Regions from separate parts of the Nocardioides bizhenqiangii genome, predicted to be linked through region 1. Evidence: predicted binding sites of a transcription regulator. Region 1 holds the regulator's gene; each other region holds the start of a gene.
What was found. The regulator LexA, encoded in region 1, represses DNA repair genes until DNA is damaged. The targets are predictions, from matches to a motif close to TCGAACANNTGTTCGA.

Region 1 (7,119 bases):
ACTCGCGTCGAGCGCCCACTCTCCACAGAGCAGATCGAGGGGTGTCGGCGGAACGAGATTCCGCGGTACTTTCGTGCCCCCGCCCGTGGGTCAGGGCGGCGTTTCATCTCGGGAGGCCTGCATGACCGTGACTCTCCGCGGACGATCGGCAATCGGAGTCACCGCGCTGCTGATCGCCGGGCTTGTGGCGGGCTGTGAGGACGAAGAGGATCCCCCGCAGCCGCTCGAGTCCAGCAGCAAGCCTGCTCCGCCTCCCACCAGTGCGACGACCGAGCCCACCCCGACCGGGCCGGTGGAACCGACACTTCCGGTCGAAGCCGAACCAGAGACGAAGGAAGGGGCTACGGCGTTCGTCCAGTACTACTGGCAGGTCGTCAGTTTTGCCCGCCGCACAGGCGATGTCCGCCTTCTCAGCACCCTGTCGGTCCCCTCGTGCGAAGGCTGCAACGGCGGGATCAAATCCATCAGCCGGGTCTACAAGCGAGGAGGCCGCATTCTCGGCGGCAGCTTCGAACTCAAGAAGGCGATTCCTGGGCAAACGCCGAGCGGTGCTTGGAACGTGTCGACGCGCGTCAAGGTGAACCGCTCCCGAACCGTTGGCGCGGGCGACCTCAACCAGAACGTGCGAGCTGGCGAGCTCAACTTCCTCTTCGGGCTGGAGCGTGCAAACGGCTCGTGGCAGATCACATTCTTGGACGTCCCATGAGTCGCCTACTTGCGCTCATATTGATTGTGCTGACCTTGCGATTCGGCGACGCAGCAGCACTCGACGATCCATGGGTCGATGCCGACGAGGACAGCTTTGCGACTGGCGTAAAAGAGTCGAACGGCGGGTCGACCGTCCCGCCGTCGACCGACCCTGTTCAGCAAGTGGGGACCTACCGCCAAGAGCCAGCGTGTGTCGGAGTGTGCACTGGCGAGCTCACTTGTCCGGACGGCACGTTCAAGATCCATTCGTGGATTGAGCTCCCGAACGGGCAGCGCGTGAACGACTCCTACTGGTGCCCCTCCGATGGCGGGCCGCCGGTCGTCACCGACGATGTCGTCGCCACCGCATTCCGTCGGATCTCCCTCCCGCCTTCGACCTTCTCCATCCAGCCTCCGGGCGGCCAGACGCTGGTGAACTTCAAGACGAACTTCTTCACCGAGGAGCGGACGCTCAACCGGACCGTCACCCTGCTCGGGCAGCGGGTCGACCTGCGGATCTGGGCGCACTCGTACACCTGGCACTTCGGTGACGGCGAGTCGATCACGACCAGCAAGCCCGGCGCGCCGTACCCGAAGCTGCTGATCACCCACAACTACCTGAAGAAGGGCGACTACCGGCCGGCGATGGACACCACCTGGGTTGCGGACTACCGGGTCGGTGGCGGTGCGTGGCAGTCGGTACCGGGCAGCGTCACGATCGAGGGCGCGCCCGCCAACCTGGAAGCGATCGAAGCCAGACCGACCCTCGTCGGCTACGGCGGCTAGGTCTCGATACGCCCTCGCCTGGCGGCTCGGGGCTACTCGACCACCGACGAAAGGCGCGAAGGGCGGACCCGGGGTCACGGGTCCGCCCTTCGTCTTCCCCTTCGGGCCCGGGCAGTGGGCCCTGTCGTCCGCGGGGGTCGAGGTCGCGGACGAAGTTTGTTCAGTTGCGGGGTCTCGGTACGCCCTCGCCTGGCGGCTCGGGCTACTCGACCACCGGGTCGTCAGTCGGTGGGGATCCGGAGCGTCTGGCCGGCGAGGACCATCCTCGAGTCGAGGCTGTTCATCTCCTGGATGCGCTCGACCATGGCGCCCACGTCGCCCTCGCCGGTCACGGCGGTGGCGTCGGCGGCGATGTCCCACAGGGTCTCGCCGGGAGCGACGGTCACGACCTCCACCTGCTTGACGCCGGCGTCCTGGGTGGCGACCGAACCGGCCGCGAACCACACGCCCAGCGCGAAGGCCAGCAGCACCCCGAAACCGAAGACCACCAGCCGGCCACGCCGGGTGAGGCGCACCTGACGAGCGCTGTAGCTGACCTGCGGGGTGAAAGTGATCGTGCTCATCGTGTGACCTCCGGGGGAAGGGCTCCGACTCTCGGAGCCCGGGGGATCTGGTGTGTTCGAGTGATGTCTATCGAGGACCTCCGACAGAGACCGTTCGATCAACAGTTCGATCGAACACATGTACGAGACTAGATCACTTGTTCGAACGGTTCAAGGACCGGCTCGAAAGTTTGTTCGAGGGCGTGTCGCGACACGCAGGTTCGAACAGATGTTTGAAACCGAGGTGTGATTGGGGTTACCGTCGAGCCATGCCAAACGACAGGGCGAAGAAGGTCAGCGAGCTTCCCGACGGCCCGCCCGACGCGAGCGGGCTCACGCCGCGGCAGCAGCGAGTGCTCCAGCACATCAAGGACTGCATCGACCAGCGCGGCTATCCCCCGAGCATGCGCGAGATCGGCAAGGCCGTCGGCCTGACCAGCACCTCGAGCGTCGCCCACCAGCTGCGCGTGCTGGAGGAGAAGGGCTTCCTCAAGAAGGACCCCAGCCTCCCCCGCGCCCTCCAGGTCGTGCTGCCCGAGACCATGCGCCGGCAGGCGGTCGGCTCGGCGTCGGAGACGTCGTACGACGAGACCGGCTTCGGCGACTCCGCTCCCGTCCCCACCAACGTGCCCATGGTCGGCCGGATCGCGGCCGGTGGCCCGATCCTCGCCGAGGAGCGGATCGAGGACGTCTTCCCGCTCCCCCGCCAGCTCGTCGGCGACGGCCAACTGTTCCTGCTCGAGGTCAGCGGTGAGTCGATGATCGACGCCGCGATCTGCCACGGCGACTACGTCGTGATCCGCCAGCAGCCGACCGCCGAGAACGGCGAGATCGTCGCCGCGATGATCGACGGCGAGGCCACCGTGAAGACCTTCCAGCGCAAGGACGGCAGGGTCTGGCTGCTCCCGCACAACGACGCGTTCGAGCCGATCGACGGCACCGACGCGACGATCCTCGGCAAGGTGACGGCGGTCCTCCGGCGGGTGTGATCGCTAGCGCGGTAGCTCTTCCGGCTTGTGCTCGTCGACCCAGTCGTCGATCCGTTGCCACCAGTCGAAGAGCCAGGTGATCTGCTCCTCGCGACCCGTGGGGATCTCATCCCGGGGCACGCGCCACCACCCCATCTGCAGCCGTTTGTCCATCGGCAGCTCGCGCCAGATGTCGCCGAGCGAGTCGATGTGGTCGAGCCCGGTGTGCGCGACCAGCAGGACGTCTGCCTCGGGCGATGCTTCGAGCGCTGCGAGCGCGCCGCCCGGTCGCGGCGCGAGGACGTGGGACATCGCCTCGGCGCGGACAGCCATGTCCTCGCGGCCGAGCTTCCGGAGCCGGGCGATGGACCGGGTGCGCCGCCCCTTCGTGAAGTTGCCTCCCTCGGGGAAGATCACGAACGCGTCGTTGGCGTCGAGGTGGCGGGCGAGGTCGCCGACCTCGGCCTCGAGATCCCGACCGGGACGGTGCGACACGAACCGGCTCGGCACCCGCGCGAGCATCACGCCCAGCGCCGGGTCCCAGGCGAGCATCTCCTTGAGCACGATCCGCGGCTCGCGGTGGTACCAGTGCATCAACGCGTACATGATCGAGAACGAGTCGCCCACGCCGGCGTGACGACAGAACACCAGCAGCGGATGCCCTGGGAACGCGTCCGGCGCCGTGCCGACCGTCTCGATCTTCAGCCGCAGCACGCGCCGCGCCTCCCGGAAGAAGACCACCAGGTAGGTCCGCATGATCGCGTAGTGCATCCGCTCGAACCACGGCCGGCGTAGCCGCCAACCGAATCCCGAGCCGATCCACAGCGCGAACAGGGCGACCAGGGCCAGGGTCTCCAGCGTCAGGTGCAGCAGCCCGACCCAGAGCAGGCGCACCGGTCGCAACCAGCCGGGGACGAACGCCGACGCGATCCCGGTCGCCAGCAACCACAGCGGCAGGCTGGTCCACAGGGTCACGGTCAGCAGGATGAGCAGCGGCGCGAGGACGAACCGTCGGATGACCCAGGCGATCGCGGGATGGATCATGCGACCTCCGCAAGATAGGTGAGTCCGGCCCGGTAGGCCGCCTCGATCCGCCGGTGGACTGCCGAGGCGTCCCGGTAGGCCAACGGCGAGTCGTCGTCCGCGGTGACGGCGGACGGCAGGACATAGGCGTCGACGTCGGCCGGCAACGCGTCCAGCTCGCGATGGAACCGGTGCCGGCGGGCGATCTCGAAGGACACCCGGGCGACCTCCCAGGGCCGGCGTGGCGGGCTCAACCGCCGCTCGGCGCGACCGACCTGGAGCACGAAGATCCGGCGCGCGCCCAGCTCGGCAGCGCGCCCGACCGGGATCGAGTTCACGATCCCACCGTCGAGGTAGTGCTCGCCGTCGACCTCCGCCGGCGGCAACAGCCCTGGTACGGCGGCCGAGGCCAGCACCGCCGGGACGACCGGGCCCGTCGTGAACCAGTGCTCCGACGCCCGCTCGATGTGGGACGCACAGCACTGGAACGGGACCGCGAGGTCCTCGAACCGGACGCCCGCGAACTCCCTCTCCAGGCGTTGACGCAACGGCTCCGCCGAGTGCAGGTGAGTGCCGGTCCGCCACGCGCGGCGCAGCTGCGTCCACGCCCGATCGGCGTAGACGTCGCCCCCCTCGGCGATCTCGGTCCAGAGGTCACGCAGCCGGTCGACGCAGGCGGACGTCGGGTCGTTCGCCACCACCAGGCCGTTGAGCGCACCGACCGAGGTGCCCACCACCAGGTCAGGGACGATCCCGCGCTCGAACAGGGCTCGGACCATCCCCACCTCGACCGCGCCCAGCAGCCCGCCTCCGCCCAGGACGAAGGCGGTAGGACCCGCCGCGGAACGACTCATCGCTTTCGGAAACTACACCGGAACGGGCGTGGGAGGCTGTGTCCATGGCGTCGGCGGAGGGACCCGGGCTCATCGGGCGGATGGCCGGTGCGGTGACCGGCCGGGTGGTCGACGCCGTACCGCCGGAGGTGATCCTGGATCACCTCGACCTCGACGCGTTCCTGGACCGCATCGACATCAACCACCTGCTCGACCGGATCGACGTCGACCGGCTGTTGGCCAGGGTCGATCTCAATGCGTTGCTCAGTGATGTCCAGCTGGCTGAGCTGGTCCGTCGGGCCGGCATCCCCGAGCTGGTTGCCGAGACGTCGGGCCAGCTCGCCGGAGGCGTGCTGGACTCTGCGCGCCGGCAGCTCGTGGGTGTCGACACCCTGCTGGAGCGGATCTTCATCCGGGCGATGCGCCGCCGGCCACCCGACCCGGTCGCGCCGGCGGTCGTGCCCGGATCCCGTTCATCGCACAGGGAGCAGGTGAGCGGTCGGTTCGCGGGAGCGGCCAGTCGCGCGGTCGCCGCCGGCGTGGACCTCGGTGTCATCCTGCTGTCCTACTCGGCGCTGGTCGGCCTGACGGAGTTCGTGGGCCAGGCGCTGTTCGACGTCTCGGTGCGCGGTGCTTCCGGGCTCGTCGCGGCGATCGCACTCGGCGCCTGGGCCGTCGTCTACATCGTGACGGCGACGACCATCACCGGTCGCACCGTCGGCAAGGCCCTGGTCGGCCTGAAGATCGTCAGCCGCGACACCTCGCCACTACGGCCAGGGGCCGCGGCCCTCCGGGCGCTGACCTTCCCCTTCAGCACGGCGCTCCTCGGCCTCGGCCTGCTGCCCATCCTGACCAGTAGTCGGCATCGCGCACTGCACGACGTGCTCGCCGGCACCGTCGTGGTCTACGACTGGGGCGATCGTCCCGCGGAGCTGCCCGCACCGCTCACCGCCTACCTCCGCCGGCGCAACGTGGCGTGATCCGGGTCTGGGCGGCCCGGTCTCACTCCGTCGTCCCGGACAGACGGGTCAGCGCCTTGCGGACGACGGCCGGATCGGTCGTGGTCCACATCGGCGGCAGGCTGGCCTTGAGGAAGCTGCCGTAGCGGGCGGTGACCAGCCGCGGGTCGAGTACGGCGACCACACCTCTGTCCTCGTGGGTGCGGATCAACCGGCCGGACCCCTGCGCGAGCAGCAGGGCCGCGTGGGTCGCGGCGACCTGCATGAAGCCGTTGCCGCCTGCCTGGTCGGCCGCCTTCTGACGGGCGCTCATCAGAGGGTCGTCGGGGCGGGGGAACGGGATCCGGTCGATGATCACCAGCTGGCAGGTGTCGCCCGGGACGTCGAGCCCCTGCCACAGGCCGAGAGTGCCGAACAGGCAGGTGTGCGGGTCCTCAACGAACTGCCGCGCGAGCTCGGGCAGCTGCGCGTCGCCCTGGGCCAGCGTCGTGAGGTGGGGCAACTTCTCGCGGACGTAGTCGGCCGCCGTCTCCGCCGCTCGCCGGCTCGAGAACAGGCCGAGAGTGCGGCCGTCGGCGGCGTCGACCAGCTCGGTGATCTCGTCGAGCTGGGCGGTGCCGAGGCCGTCGCGCCCGGGCTGCGGCAGGTGGCGGGCGACGTACAGGATCGACTGCTTGCCGTAGTCGAACGGGCTGCCGACGTCGAGGCCAACCCAGGGCTCGGCGTCGTCCTCCATCTCCTCGACCGATCCGAGCGGCACCCGCTCGCTGGCCTTCAGGCCGACCGAGGTGGCGACGGAGGTGAAGTCGCCACCCAGCATCAGGGTCGCCGACGTCATCACCACGGTCTTGTCGGCGAGCAACATGTCGCGCAGCGGACCCCACACCTGGAGCGGCGCGATGCAGAGCCGGGGCGGCAATCGGTCGGTGCCCTCGGTCAGCCACAGCACGTCGGAGTCGGCGTTGGCCGCCATCCGGTCGGCGGTCGCGAACAGCTCCTGCACGTTGCCCTTGGCCTGGGTGAGCCCCGCGTCGGCCTCGTCGCTCGCGTCGGCCTTGGGGAAGGCGCTGGCCAAGGCACGGGCCGCGTCGCGCACCAGCGACAGCGCGTCGGCGAGGTCGTCGGGCACCGCGTCGAACCGGCCCGGCCGGGCCTCGCCGATTGCGGCCCGCAGCGCGCCGGCGGCGTCCTCGAGGTCGCCGGCCGGGTCGCCGGAGTCGGACTTCACGTGCCGCGCCGAGCGGCGGGCCGCCCGTTCGACCTCCGACGCCCAGAGCTCGTCGGTGGCCGCCTGGGTCACCCGGGCCGTGAGCTCGTGCGC
Region 2 (7,119 bases), 1.4 Mb from region 1:
GAGGTTCTGGCCGTCGGGCGTGCTGAAGAGCTGGTTACGGGCGTCGGCTGCGGTGCCGAGCGGCTCGACGCGTGGCTCAGTCCACGGCCTGCGCTCTTCATGCTGCTCGGTCATCATCATCCCCTCGGTTCGCTTCTTCAACGAACGTTGCCACACGACGTCACGCCCGCGGGGCGTCTTCCAAAAGACTACACGGCTTGTCGCGCGGAGGACTATTCAAGTGGAACATCGCGGCCGACTTCCGCGAGCTCGTCCTTGACCACCGCGTAGGCCAGGCCGGCCGGGTAGCCCTTGCGCGCGAGCAACCCCGCGAGGCGGCGGGCGGCGACGGTGTCGTCGACGCCCCGCAGCCCGCGGAGCTTCTTGCGGACCAGAGCCCTGGCCGCCTGCTCCTCGTCGGCAGGGTCGACCTCTGCCAGCACGTCGCGGGCGGTCTCGTCGGCGACGCCCTTGCGGCGCAGCTCCTGGGCCAGCGCCCGTCGAGCCAGGCCGCGGGTGCGCTGCCGGCTGTCGACCCACGACCGGGCGAAGGCCTCGTCGTCCACCAGGCCGACCTCCTCGAACCGGTCGAGCAGCCGGCCCGCCACCTCGTCGGGGACGTTGCGGCGGGCCAGCCGGTCGGCGAGCTCCTGACGGCTCCGCGCCTGACCGGTCAGCTGGTCGAGCAGGATCTTGCGCGCGACCGCCTCGTGGTCCGGCTCCGGTCCGAGGTCCCGCTCCGTGTCGGGCTCACTCATCGATCTGCGACACGCTCGCGCCATTCAACTCAGAAGCTGTCCACGCCGATGGGCTCGTCAGGGGCGTCGGCGAAGCCGTCGTTGTCGACCTGCGGGCCGACGCCGAGCTTCTCGAGGATCTTCTTCTCCAGCTCGTTGGCGAGGTCGGGGTTGTCGAACAGGAACTGGCGGGCGTTCTCCTTGCCCTGGCCGAGCTGGTCGCCCTCGTAGGTGTACCAAGCGCCGGCCTTGCGGACCAGGCCCGCCTCGACACCGACGTCGATCAGGCTGCCCTCGCGGCTGATGCCCTTGCCGTACATGATGTCGAACTCGGCCTGCTTGAACGGCGGGGCGACCTTGTTCTTGACGACCTTGATCCGGGTGCGGTTGCCGACCATGTCGGTGCCGTCCTTGAGGGTCTCGATCCGGCGCACGTCGAGGCGCACCGAGGAGTAGAACTTCAGCGCCCGGCCACCGGTCGTGGTCTCGGGCGAGCCGAACATCACGCCGATCTTCTCGCGCAGCTGGTTGATGAAGATCATGGTGGTGCCGGAGTTGTTGAGGGCACCGGTCATCTTGCGCAGTGCCTGGCTCATCAACCGGGCCTGGAGGCCGACGTGGCTGTCGCCCATCTCGCCCTCGATCTCGGCCCGGGGCACGAGCGCGGCCACGGAGTCGATGACGATCAGGGCCAGTGCGCCGGAACGGATCAGCATGTCGGCGATCTCGAGCGCCTGCTCACCGGAGTCGGGCTGCGAGACCAGCAGCGCGTCGGTGTCGACACCGAGCGCCTTGGCGTAGTCGGGGTCGAGGGCGTGCTCGGCGTCGATGAACGCCACGATGCCGCCGGCAGCCTGAGCGCTGGCGACCGCGTGCAGCGCCACGGTCGTCTTGCCGCTGCTCTCCGGTCCGTAGATCTCCACGACGCGGCCGCGCGGGAGGCCACCCACACCGAGCGCCACGTCGAGCGCGATCGAGCCGGTGGGGATCACTTCGAGCGGGGCGCGCGTGTCGTCGCCGAGGCGCATGACCGAGCCCTTGCCGTACTGCTTCTCGATGTTGAGCAGCGCTGTGTCGAGCGCCTTGAGGCGGTCATCCGCCATGTCCCTCACGTCCTTCGTCTGGTGGTCGAGCCAGGTACATCGGCGACGCTAGGGCGAGGGTCCGACACAGCCTGATCAGCCGCATCGGGGTTGTGGAGAAGCCCGGAGTACGTCGTACCTGTGGACGGTTGGCGACCAGCACCACACGTCGTGATCCGGACGCTACCGAACACCTGTTCGAAGTCCTGGGATTGGGAAGCGGCGTGTCGGCGGCTCGTCTACTCGACCACCGCGGGCGCCGTCGTCCTCGCGGTCTGGGCGCGCGCGGCGCACCCGGCGACCCCGAACGCGAGCGCCAGCGTCACCAGCGCCAGCACCGGGTAGCCGGCAAGGTCGACGACCACACCGGCGAGCGCCCCGGCCGAGGCCGCCGTGACGCCCATGACCAGGTCGGAGGTGCCCTGCACGTGCGTGCGCGAGTCGAGCGGCGCGTGCTCGGCGACCATCGTCGACGCCGAGACCATCGCGAACGACCAGCCGAGCCCGAGCAGGAACAGCCCGGCGGTGACCTGCCACGACATCCCGTCCGGCGACGAGGCGCACAGCAGGAGCGCCACGACCAGCACCAGTCCGCCGATGCCGAGCACCAGCGGCCGTCCCACCCGGTCGGCGAGCATGCCGACCAGGGGGGAGAACGCGAACATCCCGAGGACGTGGACACTGATCACCAGGCCGATCACGTCGAGCTCGGCGCCGCCGTGCTGCATGTGGAGCGGCGTCATCACCATCACGCTGATCATCGCGGCGTGCGCGAGGGACAGGCCTGCGATCGCGAACCCGATCACCGGCCGCTCGCGCACCGCCCGCCACGCCCGCGAGGCCGAGGATCCCGCGGCGACGTGGCCGACGTTGACCTCACCGGCGTGCTCGCGGGCCACGAAGAGCGGGTCCGGGCGCAGCATGACGAAGGCGACCAGGGCTGCGGCGAGCATGCCGAAGGCGCCGATCGCGAACGGTCCGGTCAGCTCCGGGATGTTCACCGCGTCGGCGAAGGCACCGGAAGGACCGGTCAGGTTGGGTCCGAGGACGGCGCCGATCGTGGTCGCCCAGACGACCACCGACAGCGAGCGCGCCCGGTTGGAGTCGTCGGCGAGGTCGGTGGCGGCGAACCTGGCCGCGCTGTTGGCCGACGTCCCGGCCCCGAGCAGGACGGCGCCGACGAGAAGGAGCACCATCGAGCCCACCACGCCGGCGAGCACGGCGAGGCCGCCCCCCGCCGCGCCGAGGAGGTAGCCGGTGGTCAGCCCGATCCGGCGGCCGCGGCGTGCCATGACGGTCGCGAGCAGGAACGAGATGACCGCCGCGCCGAGCACCTGCGCGGTCTGGACGAGCCCAGAGAGCGCCTCCGAGCCCGAGATGTCCTTGGCGAGCAGCGAGGCGGTGGCGATGCCGATCGTGATGCCGAGGGCTCCCACTGCCTGGGTCAGCACGAGCACCCGGACGGTCCGGCGCTGCACCACGGCGATCTCCGCCGTCTGCTCGACCGGTGTGGGCGCCGCGGCGGTCATCGCTCACTCATGGGGAGCTCGAGGGTCCGCCAGACCGCGGTCCAGACCTCTTTCGGTGGCACCCCGGCCCGGAGCGCCTCGACGGCCGTCCGGTGGCCGAGGTCGCCGATGACCTGTTGCTCCGCCCAGGTGCGCGAGTACGCCGGCCCGAGGTGCTGGTCGAGCCTGGCCCAGAACTCGGTGTGCCTCACCCTGACGACCCGGACTCGACCCAGCGCACGTCCCACAGGTGGTGGACCACGTCGTGCAGGTGGTAGCGACCCAGCGAGTCGACCGTGAACACGCTGCCGTTGCTCCGGGTGCCGCGCCGCTCCCAGTCGTCGCCGGCCACGCCGTCGTAGGCCGCCGCGACCTCTTCGGCGGCCGCCACCAGCTCGGGCGCCACCCGGGCGGGGTCCTGCAGGTCGTAGCGGTCCGCGAGCGCGGTCTCGTCCTGGTCCCAATTGGCGAAGGTGGGGTCGTCCTCGCTGAGCATCAGGCCCACCCGCCCGGCGAAGGTCCGGTGCACGTCGCGGACGTGAGCGGCGTACTCCGTCGGCGACCACACCGTCGGCTCCGGCCGCTGCGTCGCCTCCGGCGTCGCCAGCACCCGCTGCCACGCGGCCGCGTTGTCGCGGATCATCGCGCCCACGTCGGAGCGGTCGACGCCGCCGGCGTCGAATCCGCAGTCCTCACAGGCGCGGTCGAGGACCCAGGTCCAGTCCTTGGTGTCGGGTGCGATCTCAGGGGGCGTGCTCACGCCCACATCTTCGCAACCCCCGGGGACAGCCGCGACCGCAATCCTCGCCACCGGGCCACGATCCACTGCCAAGGCTCCGCACCACGTCCGCCGACGCGCCTCCGATCCTCGTCGGCCGACCCACGTCGGCGGGCTCCCGCAAACCCCTGCCGACGGACGCGACGCGGGCTCACACTGTGAACGAGGCCGGACCCGATGGCCGCGACTGGAGGCAGTGATGGTGACCGTGGCCGCCGTACAGGCAACTCCCGTGTTCCTCGATCGCGAGGCGACCGCGGACAAGGTGTGCTCGCTGGTCAAGGAAGCGGCCGCGTCGGGTGCCGAGCTCATCGTCTTCGGGGAGTCGTTCATCCCTGCCTATCCCGACTGGGTGTGGCGCACCCCGGCATGGAGCGACTCCGACTTCGTGAAGCGCCTCTACGCGAATGCCGTGAGCGTCCCGGGCCCGGTGCTGCAACGCATCGGGGAGGCCGCGGCAGCCGCGAACGCGTACGTCGTGGTCGGCGTGACCGAGGTCGACGGTGGCACGCTCTACAACACGCTTCTCTACATCGGCCCGGACGGGCGGCTCCTGCAGCGGCACCGCAAGCTGATGCCGACCGGCGGGGAGCGGACGGTCTGGGGCATGGGCGACGGCTCCGAGCTCGGCGTGGTGAGCACGCCGTTCGGCGTCGTCGGAGGGCTGCTGTGCTGGGAGAACTACATGCCGCTGGCACGGGCGGCGATCTACGCGCAGCACTGCGACATCTACCTGGCTCCGACCTGGGACGACACCTGGGTCGGCACGCTGCAGCACATCGCCAAGGAGGGCAGGCAGTACGTCATCGGTGTGGCGCCGCTGCTGCGCGGCTCCGACGTGCCCGAGGACCTGCGCGGGACGCTCTACGGCCTGGAGGAGGACTGGATGTCGCGCGGCCTCACCACCATCGTTGCGCCGGGCGGCAAGGTGATCGCGGGACCGGTCGTGGAGCGTGAGGAGATCCTCTACGCCGACCTGGACCTGACCGCCGTGCAGCAGCAGCGGCGCATGTTCGACCCCGTGGGTCACTACTCGCGACCCGACGTCTTCACGCTCAACGTCGACACCCGGGCGAAGAGCTCGGTCGTCTTCGATGAGGGCTCTTCTGCCTGATCCGCTGCCTCTCCAGTCGGGAGGGTCAGATCGAACCGAGGATCCGCGCTCGTTGGGCCTCGTACTCATCTGCGGTGATCTGGTCGGCGCGGTGGAGGGCGTCGAGCTCCTCCAGCCGCGCGGACACGTCCGGCACCCGGGCCGGCTCGCCGTGCGCAGCCGCCGTTGTGGTCCCGGCCACGGGCTCGTCCCAGCGGATCTCCATCGCGGTGGGGTTGTCGGGCCCGGCCACCAGGGCCCGGAACCCGTCGCCGACCCGTAGCGAGCCCATCGCGGTGAACGGCACGGTGGCCTTCTTGGTGACGTCGTACGGCGGGAGCTCGGTGGCCCCGTCCGGCTCGACGCGGAGCTCGAACTCCAGGCGCGGTCGCTCGTTGATGAACGTGCCGGTCTCCCGCACGGACTTGACCCACAGCGTGGCGGGGACCTCCGTCTCGGGTGCCAGCTCGGCCACGGCCTGGAGGGATGCGCCGGCGAGGTACATGGCCGCGCTGATGACGCCGATGCCCAGTGCCAGGCCACCGACGACGATCGGGAGCCATCGCCAGTTCTCGTCCTCGCCGCCGATCCCGAGCAGCAGGATCCCGACGGCCAGGGAAGGAATGCCCAGGAGCAGCCACAGCATGGTCCCGACGGCGAAGGTGCGTCCGTCGATCGAGGGACGCCGCTGGGCGGAGCCCTCCTCGGCGGTGGTCCCTGCCGCGGCCTCTGACGTCGCCTCTGCCTGGGTGCTCGCCTGGAGGTCCTTGATCCGCTGCCCGTACATCCGCATCAGCGGACCGAGCAGCATCCAGAACGCGCCGATCCCGATCAGACCAGGGGCGCCGAGCACGATCCCGATGAGCGCGGTGATCACGCCGAGTGCAGCCAGCTTCATGGCAGCAGACGGTACCGGCCGGAGCGGCTCATCTTGTGTGTTCGCGTGCCGCGTGACCGACCGGTCCGGTCAGGCCTGGTAGTCGAAGATCTGCTCGGGCGGCGGGAAGCCGGCGGCCAGGTCGATCCCGTGCACATGGAGACAGTGCGCCCTGAACCACACGTCGAACGGCTCGTCGGACCCGCCGATGCCTGCCAGCGCCTTGCCGAGGTCCTCGGCCTCGAGGAGGACCACGGCGACGTCGCCCTCCGACGTCGGTTGGATCCAGACCGACTCTCGCGTGATGCCGAGCTCCCGTCGGGATGCCTGGTGGTCCGCCGCGCGGTCGCCGTGCCAGCACGACTGCATCGCCGAGCGGTCGACGTCGGTCATGCCGGGCAACAGCGGGACGGTGAACGCGATGCTCTGGGTGCTCATGGGACTGCCTCCTGGTTGCGAGCGGTCGGACGGCTGGGACGGCCTGTCCGGTGTGTCCCCGCGGAGGGCGAGGCCACGACCAGCGTCGGCGCCAGGACCCCTCTGCCACATCCCGCGGAACCTGGGATGTTTTCTGCACGTGACTTGTTGCCGTCCCCGCAACCGTGCGGATAATCCTGGATGGCCGGATGGGACGCAGATCGGCTGACGCGCGAGGTCGAGCGGCTGGCGCTCCGCGGGCTGCCCCGCGACCAGCTCCACGCCGAGCTGGCCGCACGCATCCGCCGCGCGGTCCGCGTCGACGCGGCCTGCTGGCACGGCCTGGATCCCCGCACCCTGCTGATGACGACGGCCGACCCGGTCGAGCTCCTCGGGAAGGGCTACCTGGCCCCGGAGGACGAGCCGGCCGCGGCGCGCGCGGTCCTGGCCAGCGAGTACGACCGCGACGACTTCAACGGGTTCGCTGTCCTCGCCCGGCGCCGAGCACCGGTGGGTCTGCTGAGCGAGAGCACACGGGGTCGACCGGAGCGCAGCGCGCGGTTCCGGGAGTACCTGGCTCCTCACGACCTGCCGTACGAGCTGCGCGTCGCCTTCGTCAGCCGTGGCCGGGCCTGGGGATGCGTGGTG
Region 3 (7,119 bases), 1.6 Mb from region 1:
GGTGAAGTTCCGCGACTTCGCCGTCCTCGCCCGCTGGGTCGGCAGCCACGTGGAGCGCACCGCGGGCTTCAGCATCGCCGGCGTCGACTGGGCGCTCACCGAGCGGGCCCGGCACCAGCTGGCCCGCGACGTGCGCGCCCGCGCCGTCCAGGATGCGGCCGAGCGGGCCCAGGAGTACGCCGACGCGCTCGAGCTCGGTCCGGTGCACCCCGTCGCTCTCGCCGACGCCGGCATGCTCGGCAACGGGTTGCACCCGATGGCGGGCGGCGCCGAGACCGCATTCATGCGCGGGGAGGCCGCGAAGGACGGCGCAGCCGAGCTGGCGCTGGCGCCCGACGACATCGAGGTCGCGGCCGTCGTCGACGGGCGGTTCGTCGCCGGCTGACCGCGCTCGCAAGCCGGCTGTTGCAACGAGATGGCGTCGGCCAGCGTTGGAGGGTCATGGAGGCAACGTTGGGCGAGGTCGGCTCCCGGGCGGTCCCGGCCGCGTTCGACGACTGGGTCGCGGCACGCGGCCCGGCCCTGCTGCGGCTCGCCTACGTGCTGACCGGCAATGCCGCGGACGCCGAGGACGTCGTTCAGGACGCGTTGTCGCGGGCACTCCCGCGCTGGGAGCGGATCTCCCGGGTCGAGGACGTGGACGCCTACGTCCGGCGGATGGTCATCAACGCGCACACCTCCTGGTGGCGGAAGTTCCGCCGCCGGGAGTCGCCCACCGCCGAGGTACGGACCGGTGAGGTGGTCGACGGCCCGGGCGAGGGCATGCCGGTCGACGAGCGTGCGCGGTTGTGGGCGGCCTGTCAGGAGCTGCCGGTGGATCAGCGCACGGCAGTGGTCCTCCGCTACTACGAGCAGCTGGAGTACGACGAGATCGCCGCGCTGACCGGCGTCCGTGAGGGCACCGTGCGCTCCCGGGTGTCGCGCGGGATCGCCGTCCTCCGTGCACAGATGGGTGAACGTGATGAGTGACTTCGACGAGCGGCTGTCTGCCGTTCTGACGGCTGAGGCGGACGACGCCCCGCACGGGTCCGGCCTGGCGGAGGCGGCCCGGCGCCGCCACGTCGTACGCCGGCGCCGGCGGATCGCGGCGGGGGGCGTTGTCGCGGCACTGGTGATCCTCGCTCCCGTCGCTGTCCTCGCCGGTGGCGGTGCCGGCGATGACAAGACGGCGAGCGACCCGACGCCGCCCGCGCAACCATGGCAGACGATCAGCCAGGACGACGTACGCGTGGAGATCCCGGGGGACTGGCGCGAGTTCCGCTGCGACTTCGACGGGTTCTCGAGCGACATCTACGGACCGTCCGAGGACGACGCGTGCGGGTTCGGTGAGTATGTCGCGTTCTACGGCAGCGCGACGTTCGACCCCGCCGAGCGCCCGGGCGTCATCACGGGCAACGACGACGGCACCGCGCGTTGGGGCTACGTCTATGCCGGCGACCTGGCGGTGTCGTCCTCGACCGAGGACCGCGACCTGACCCGCCGGATCCTCGCCTCGGCGCGGGCGTCCGGGCAGCCGGTGATCGACGGGTCCGGGTGGGAGACGGTCGAAGGCGCCGGCCTCCGGTACGACGCACCTGCGTTCTGGGGACTCGGGCCCGACGCGGACCTGGGGGGCTACGCCGTGTGTGCACTGGCGGGGGATCGGGACGACCCACCCGACACCGCTGACCGCACCCGGGCTGGAGCCGACGCGTACATCGTCGTCGAGTACCGAGGCGGTCGCTGGATCTCGGTGTCTGCGCCGACGGCTGCGGTCGGAGACCTGGTGATGGCTTCGGTCGAGCCTGATCCCGGCAACACCGGCATCGGCTGCGTCCCGGGGATCTAGGCGACGAGAGGTGGCGGCTTCGGTCGTGCCGGGCTGTAGCTGAAGCGGCCGCTGTCGTCGACGGGCGGGGGCGGGATCCAGACGGGTCTGCGGGTGCCGGGGTCGATGTCGACCCGCCAGGGTGTGCGGTGGATCAGGGTGTGGTGCCTTCGACACAGTAGGACCAGGTTTTCGAGGCTGGTGGATCCGGCGTCGGCCCAGTGCTGGATGTGGTGGGCGTCGCAGGCGATCGGAAGCCGGGTGCAGCCGGGGAAGGCGCAGTGTCGGTCGCGCAGGACGAGCGCGTTCCAGATCCCGATCGTGACCAGGCGGCTGGCGCGGGCGACGTCGAGAACCTGGCCTTCGGTGCCGAGGACGGCGGGGATGATCTCGGCATCGCACGCGAGTCGGCGGACGGTGGCGGCGGACAAGGTGTCGCCGGAGGGCAGCAGTCCCTCCGCATCCAAACTGGAGGTGAGGTCGTCCAGCCCCATGGTGACGGTGATCCGCGCGGTCGTGCCGTGTGCATGGGGCAGGTGATCGGTGGCCTGGAGGCGTCGGCACGCCTCGACCAGCGCGTCCCACATCCGCACGCCGTGGTCGCGAGGGTCGCGGCCGGTGTGGCTGCAGCCGGGTTGGGGACACCCGCGTCCGATCCGCCGGCCCTGCTCGTCGCGATGGCCGAAGGTGGCCGGGTCCCCACCGCAGGCACCGGGCTCGGTGACCACCGGTGCGGCGAGCGGCATCAAGCAGGTCTTGACCAGCTCGGCTTCCTCGAGGGTGGCGTATCCCTTGATCCGGACCCCGCCGAGCGTGTCTGGGCTGAAGGAGAGGTACCGGGCACCGTGGGCGCCGCGCTCCTGGTGGTCCTTGGACAGGTCTGTGCCCACGAGCAGCCCATCGACGTCGAGCTCCTTCACCACGCCCGTCACGCAGCGGTCGAGGTCGGTCGCGTCGTAGTGGTGCTCCTCCACCAGCCCGAGCAACGCTCTCGCGACGGTCTCGCGGAGCTCCGGATCCCGCGGCAATGCGGCAACCCGATTGCTGATCACCCCGGCCTGGGCCAGCGAGATCTCCCCGGCCGCGAGCGCTGCGCGGACCGCAGGAAGCTCTGCCGTGCGTTGGGCGACCCGGACCAGTCCACCGCCGGCACCTTTGCGGCCACCCGTCACCTGGGTGAGGAAGTCCTTGGCCGACGCCCACCCCACCGCATCCGCGGCACCCGTATCTTCGAGCCGCTCGGCCACCGCGACCAGCGCACCGTCCACCAGCGCCTTCAACCGCCCGAGCCGGACGGCGGCCTCCAGGACGTCTGGGCCGTCGAGGTCGTCCCAGTCGGCGCCGCGCAGCCCGGCTGCACCCTCGAGCGCGGCGGCGGTCGCCGTGAGCGCCGTGGGGGTGGTCATAGGTCCAGTCTACCGAACAGGTGTTCGAAATGGAACAGGAAAGCGTCAACTTTCATCGCTGGTCTGCCCTTGGATTCGAGGCTCCTCCCACCTGCAGCAGCCCTGCGGACGTCGCGTGCGGGTCGTCGCACCTCAGTCAGCGGCCCGCACCTCAACCAGCGGCTCGAGCTCCAGACGTTGGCTTTCGCTTGCGACCGCTAGCCGGCAGCGGTGGACAACCACCTACTCCCTTCCTCCGTCCAAAGCCCTTTCGGTCGCAACCACCGCGGCGCGTGAGCGGCTGACAGAGGTCTCGAGACGGTCGCTGCGCGACCTCCTCGACCAACGGCAGGTGGGCCGAGCCCGGGAAAACCCATCGCACGAGGACCCGCCCTGACGGACAATCAATCCTCGTGGGTCACGTAGAGGTCAGCGGCATCAGGTACGAGCTTCCCGACGGTCGGGTGCTGCTCGACGACGTGTCGTTCCGAGTCGGGGACGGCGCCAAGGTCGCGCTGGTCGGTGCCAACGGGGCCGGGAAGACGACGCTGCTGCGGATCATCACCGGCGAACTCACCCCCCCCGCCGGCGCGGTGGTCCGGTCCGGCGGACTGGGGATCATGCGCCAGATGGTCGACCGGGACCTCGCGGACAGCCCGACCGTGGCCGACCTGCTGCTCTCCCTGGCTCCGCCGCGCATCCAGAAGGCGGTCCGTCAGGTCGACAAGACCGAGCTCGCCCTGATGGACGACGACAGCGAGGCGACCCAGCTGGCCTACGCCGAGGCGCTCGCCGAGTACGCCGACGCCGGGGGCTACGAGCTCGAGGTCACCTGGGACGTCTGCACGGTCAAGGCGCTGTCGGTCCCCTACGACCGCGCGAAGTACCGCGAGCTGAGCACCCTGTCCGGCGGTGAGCAGAAGCGGATCGTGCTGGAGTACCTCCTCGCCGGTCCGGACGAGGTGCTGCTCCTCGACGAGCCCGACAACTTCCTCGACGTTCCCGGCAAGGTCTGGCTCGAGGAGCGGATCTCGTCCTCGGACAAGACGATCCTGTTCATCAGTCACGACCGCGAGCTGCTCGCCAACACCGCCACCCGGGTCGTGACGGTCGAGCTCGGGGCGGGCGGGGGCGGCAACCTGGTGTGGACGCACCCGGGCGGCTTCGCGTCGTACCACGACGCCCGGCGCGACCGGTTCCTCCGCTTCGAGGAGCTGCGCAAGCGCTGGGACGAGGAGCACGCCAAGCTGCGGGCACAGATGCTGATGTACAAGCAGAAGGCGGCGTACAACTCCGACATGGCGAGCCGCTACCAGGCCGCCCAGACGCGACTGCGGAAGTTCGAGGAGGCGGGCCCGCCGACCGAGCAGCCGCGCGAGCAGCAGGTCAGCATGCGGCTCTCCGGAGGCCGCACCGGCAAGCGAGCGGTGATCTGCGAGTCCCTCGAGCTGATCGACCTGATGAAGCCGTTCGACCTCGAGGTCTGGTACGGCGAGCGGGTGGCGGTCCTCGGCTCGAACGGGTCGGGCAAATCCCACTTCCTGCGCCTGCTCGCAGCGGGCGGGAGCGATCCCGATGTCGAGCACCGCCCCGTCGGTGAGGTCGTCGTACGACCGGTGCGGCACGCGGGTGTCGCCAAGCTGGGTGCCAGGGTGCGGCCCGGATGGTTCGTGCAGACCCACGAGCACCCCGAGCTGGTCGGACGGACCCTCCTGGAAGTCCTGCACCGCGGCGACGGCACTCCGAACGGTCGTCAGGGCATGGGCCGCGAGCAGGCGAGCCGGGTGCTCGACCGCTACGAGCTCAGCATCGCCGCGGAGCAGCGGTTCGAGTCGCTCAGCGGCGGTCAGCAGGCGAGGTTCCAGATCCTGATGCTGGAGCTGTCCGGCGCCACCCTGCTCCTCCTCGACGAGCCGACCGACAACCTCGACGTCGCGTCGGCCGAGGCGCTGGAGGACGGACTCGCCGCGTTCGACGGCACGGTGCTCGCAGTGACCCACGATCGGTGGTTTGCTCGCGGCTTCGACAGGTTCCTGGTGTTCGGAGCCGATGGTGGTGTCTACGAGTCAGACGATCCCGTGTGGGACGAGGGAAGGGTGGCGCGAGTCAGATGAGCCTGCAGATCGAGGTGATCGACCCGTTCGACGACGAGGCTCTGGCTGCGTGGTTGAACGTCCTGAACGTCGCCGACGAGTTCGAGCGGGGCGACGCCACCACTTTCTGGACCTTCCCCGAGATCCAGGTCGTCGCCCGCGAGCCCCGGAAGCACGTCAAGGAGTTCCGCATCAACGGGTCGGTCGACGGCGTCGTCGTGGCGGCCGCCCAGGTGCGGCTCCCGCAGCTCGACAACCTGTCGGCCGCGGACGTCGAGGTCAGCGTGCTGCCCGACCACCGGCGCCGTGGCTACGGCTCCGAAATGCTGCACTTCAGCGAGGCCATCGCGAAGGAGCACGGTCGCACCCGGTTCGACGCGATGACCGCGTGGAAGTACGACGGTCCTGCCGACGGCACGGGCACCTCCGGTGTCGAGTTCGGCAAGGTGCACGGCTACGCCTTCGGCCTCGGCGACGTCCAGCGTGAGGTCACCCTCCCGGTCGACGACGCGGTCCTCGCGGAGCTCGAGGCAGAGGCCGCCGAACGTTCGTCCGGCTACGAGCTGCGCACGTGGGAGGGTCCCTTTCCCGACGACGAGCTCCTGCTCAGCTACCTCGAGGTCGCCTCGAAGCTGATCACCGAGGCGCCGACCGGCGACCTCGACTACGAGGACGAGGCCGTCGACATCGAAGCGCACCGGATCCACGAGGCGATCTCCGCGAAGCAGGGGCGCACCACGTTCACCACGGTCGCGCTCGCCTCCGACGGCACGGTGGCGGCCTACACGGACCTGATGGCGCCGTCGCACGACACCACCCACGTCTACCAGTGGGGCACCCTCGCCAGTCGCGCCCACCGCGGTCACCGGCTCGGGCTCGCGGTCAAGATCGCCAACCTGCGGGCGCTCCAGGCAACCGGTCGGTACGACGGTCGCCGGCTGGTCACGTGGAACGCCGAGGTCAACGACCACATGATCGCCATCAACCATCGGATGGGCTTCGTCCCCACCGCTCGCGCCGCCGAGCTCCAGAAGAAGATCTCCTAGCGCGAAAGGCGCCCCCTCCATGACGACGACGGACACCACCCGCACCGCCCTCGAGATCACCCCGGTCGACCCGTTCGACGAGGACGCCGTGGTCAGGTGGGTGCGGCTCACCACCGAGGTGGTCCGCCACGAGATCGGCGACTCGGGGGCGATGTGGACCGCACCCGAGATGATCGCCACCCTCCAGGACCCGCCCAAGAACCGCCACGAGCTCATCTACCACGGCACGGTGGACGGCGCCCTGGTCGCGACCGGCTGGATCACGCTGCCGATGATCGACAACCTCAACTCCGCGGACCTCTACGTGGCGGTCGTCCCCGAGCACCGCCGTCGTGGCATCGGCTCCGCGGTGCTCGCCCATCTCGAGCAGGTCTGCGTCGAGCGCGGCCGCACCCGGTTGGATGCCATCACCGACTGGCCCTACGACGGCGCCCCGGACGGCGCGGGGGCGGCGGGGGTCGAGTTCGGCCGCGTGCACGGCTACTCGTTCGGCCTCGGCGACGTACAGCGGGAGCTGCCGCTGCCGGCCGACGAGGACGTGCTCGCCGCGCTCGCCGCGGAGGCGGCTCCCCACCATGCCGACTACGAGCTGCGGACCTGGTCGGGGCCGATCCCCGACGACATCCTCCAGAGCTACCTCGAGCTGTCCTCGACCCTCGCGACGGAGGCGCCGGTCGGTGACCTCGAGCGGGACAACGCGGCCGTCGACATCGAGGCGCACCGCAGCACCGAACGGGTGCTCGCCGAGCAGCAGCGCGTCCCCTGGCACACCGTGGCGCTCGACGGCG

Region 2: recA (recombinase RecA) is a predicted target of LexA. The motif match lies at 1,985-2,000, and genes of this name have one in related genera.
Region 3: SHK19_RS17630 (HNH endonuclease signature motif containing protein) is a predicted target of LexA. The motif match lies at 3,226-3,241, and genes of this name have one in related genera.

Annotation. Positions count from the first base shown of each region.
Region 1 covers NZ_CP141059.1:679,670-686,788, reverse strand. Annotated here, with positions in the region: gene SHK19_RS03345 (DUF6318 family protein) at 122-706, shown strand; gene SHK19_RS03340 (PKD domain-containing protein) at 985-1,473, shown strand; gene SHK19_RS03335 (LysM peptidoglycan-binding domain-containing protein) at 1,695-2,036, opposite strand; gene lexA (transcriptional repressor LexA) at 2,285-3,004, shown strand; gene SHK19_RS03325 (1-acyl-sn-glycerol-3-phosphate acyltransferase) at 3,008-4,027, opposite strand; gene SHK19_RS03320 (patatin-like phospholipase family protein) at 4,024-4,860, opposite strand; gene SHK19_RS03315 (RDD family protein) at 4,905-5,819, shown strand; gene SHK19_RS03310 (ATP-dependent DNA helicase) at 5,842-7,119, opposite strand, start outside.
Region 2 covers NZ_CP141059.1:2,074,675-2,081,793, reverse strand. Annotated here, with positions in the region: gene SHK19_RS09985 (hypothetical protein) at 1-114, opposite strand, end outside; gene SHK19_RS09980 (regulatory protein RecX) at 213-737, opposite strand; gene recA (recombinase RecA) at 767-1,819, opposite strand; gene SHK19_RS09970 (MFS transporter) at 2,038-3,327, opposite strand; gene SHK19_RS09965 (DUF3046 domain-containing protein) at 3,324-3,518, opposite strand; gene SHK19_RS09960 (DinB family protein) at 3,515-4,066, opposite strand; gene SHK19_RS09955 (carbon-nitrogen hydrolase family protein) at 4,317-5,198, shown strand; gene SHK19_RS09950 (SHOCT domain-containing protein) at 5,224-6,075, opposite strand; gene SHK19_RS09945 (hypothetical protein) at 6,145-6,492, opposite strand; gene SHK19_RS09940 (helix-turn-helix transcriptional regulator) at 6,673-7,119, shown strand, end outside.
Region 3 covers NZ_CP141059.1:3,633,508-3,640,626, reverse strand. Annotated here, with positions in the region: gene SHK19_RS17645 (SIMPL domain-containing protein) at 1-385, shown strand, start outside; gene SHK19_RS17640 (SigE family RNA polymerase sigma factor) at 442-969, shown strand; gene SHK19_RS17635 (hypothetical protein) at 962-1,828, shown strand; gene SHK19_RS17630 (HNH endonuclease signature motif containing protein) at 1,825-3,213, opposite strand; gene SHK19_RS17625 (ABC-F family ATP-binding cassette domain-containing protein) at 3,606-5,306, shown strand; gene SHK19_RS17620 (GNAT family N-acetyltransferase) at 5,303-6,331, shown strand; gene SHK19_RS17615 (GNAT family N-acetyltransferase) at 6,351-7,119, shown strand, end outside.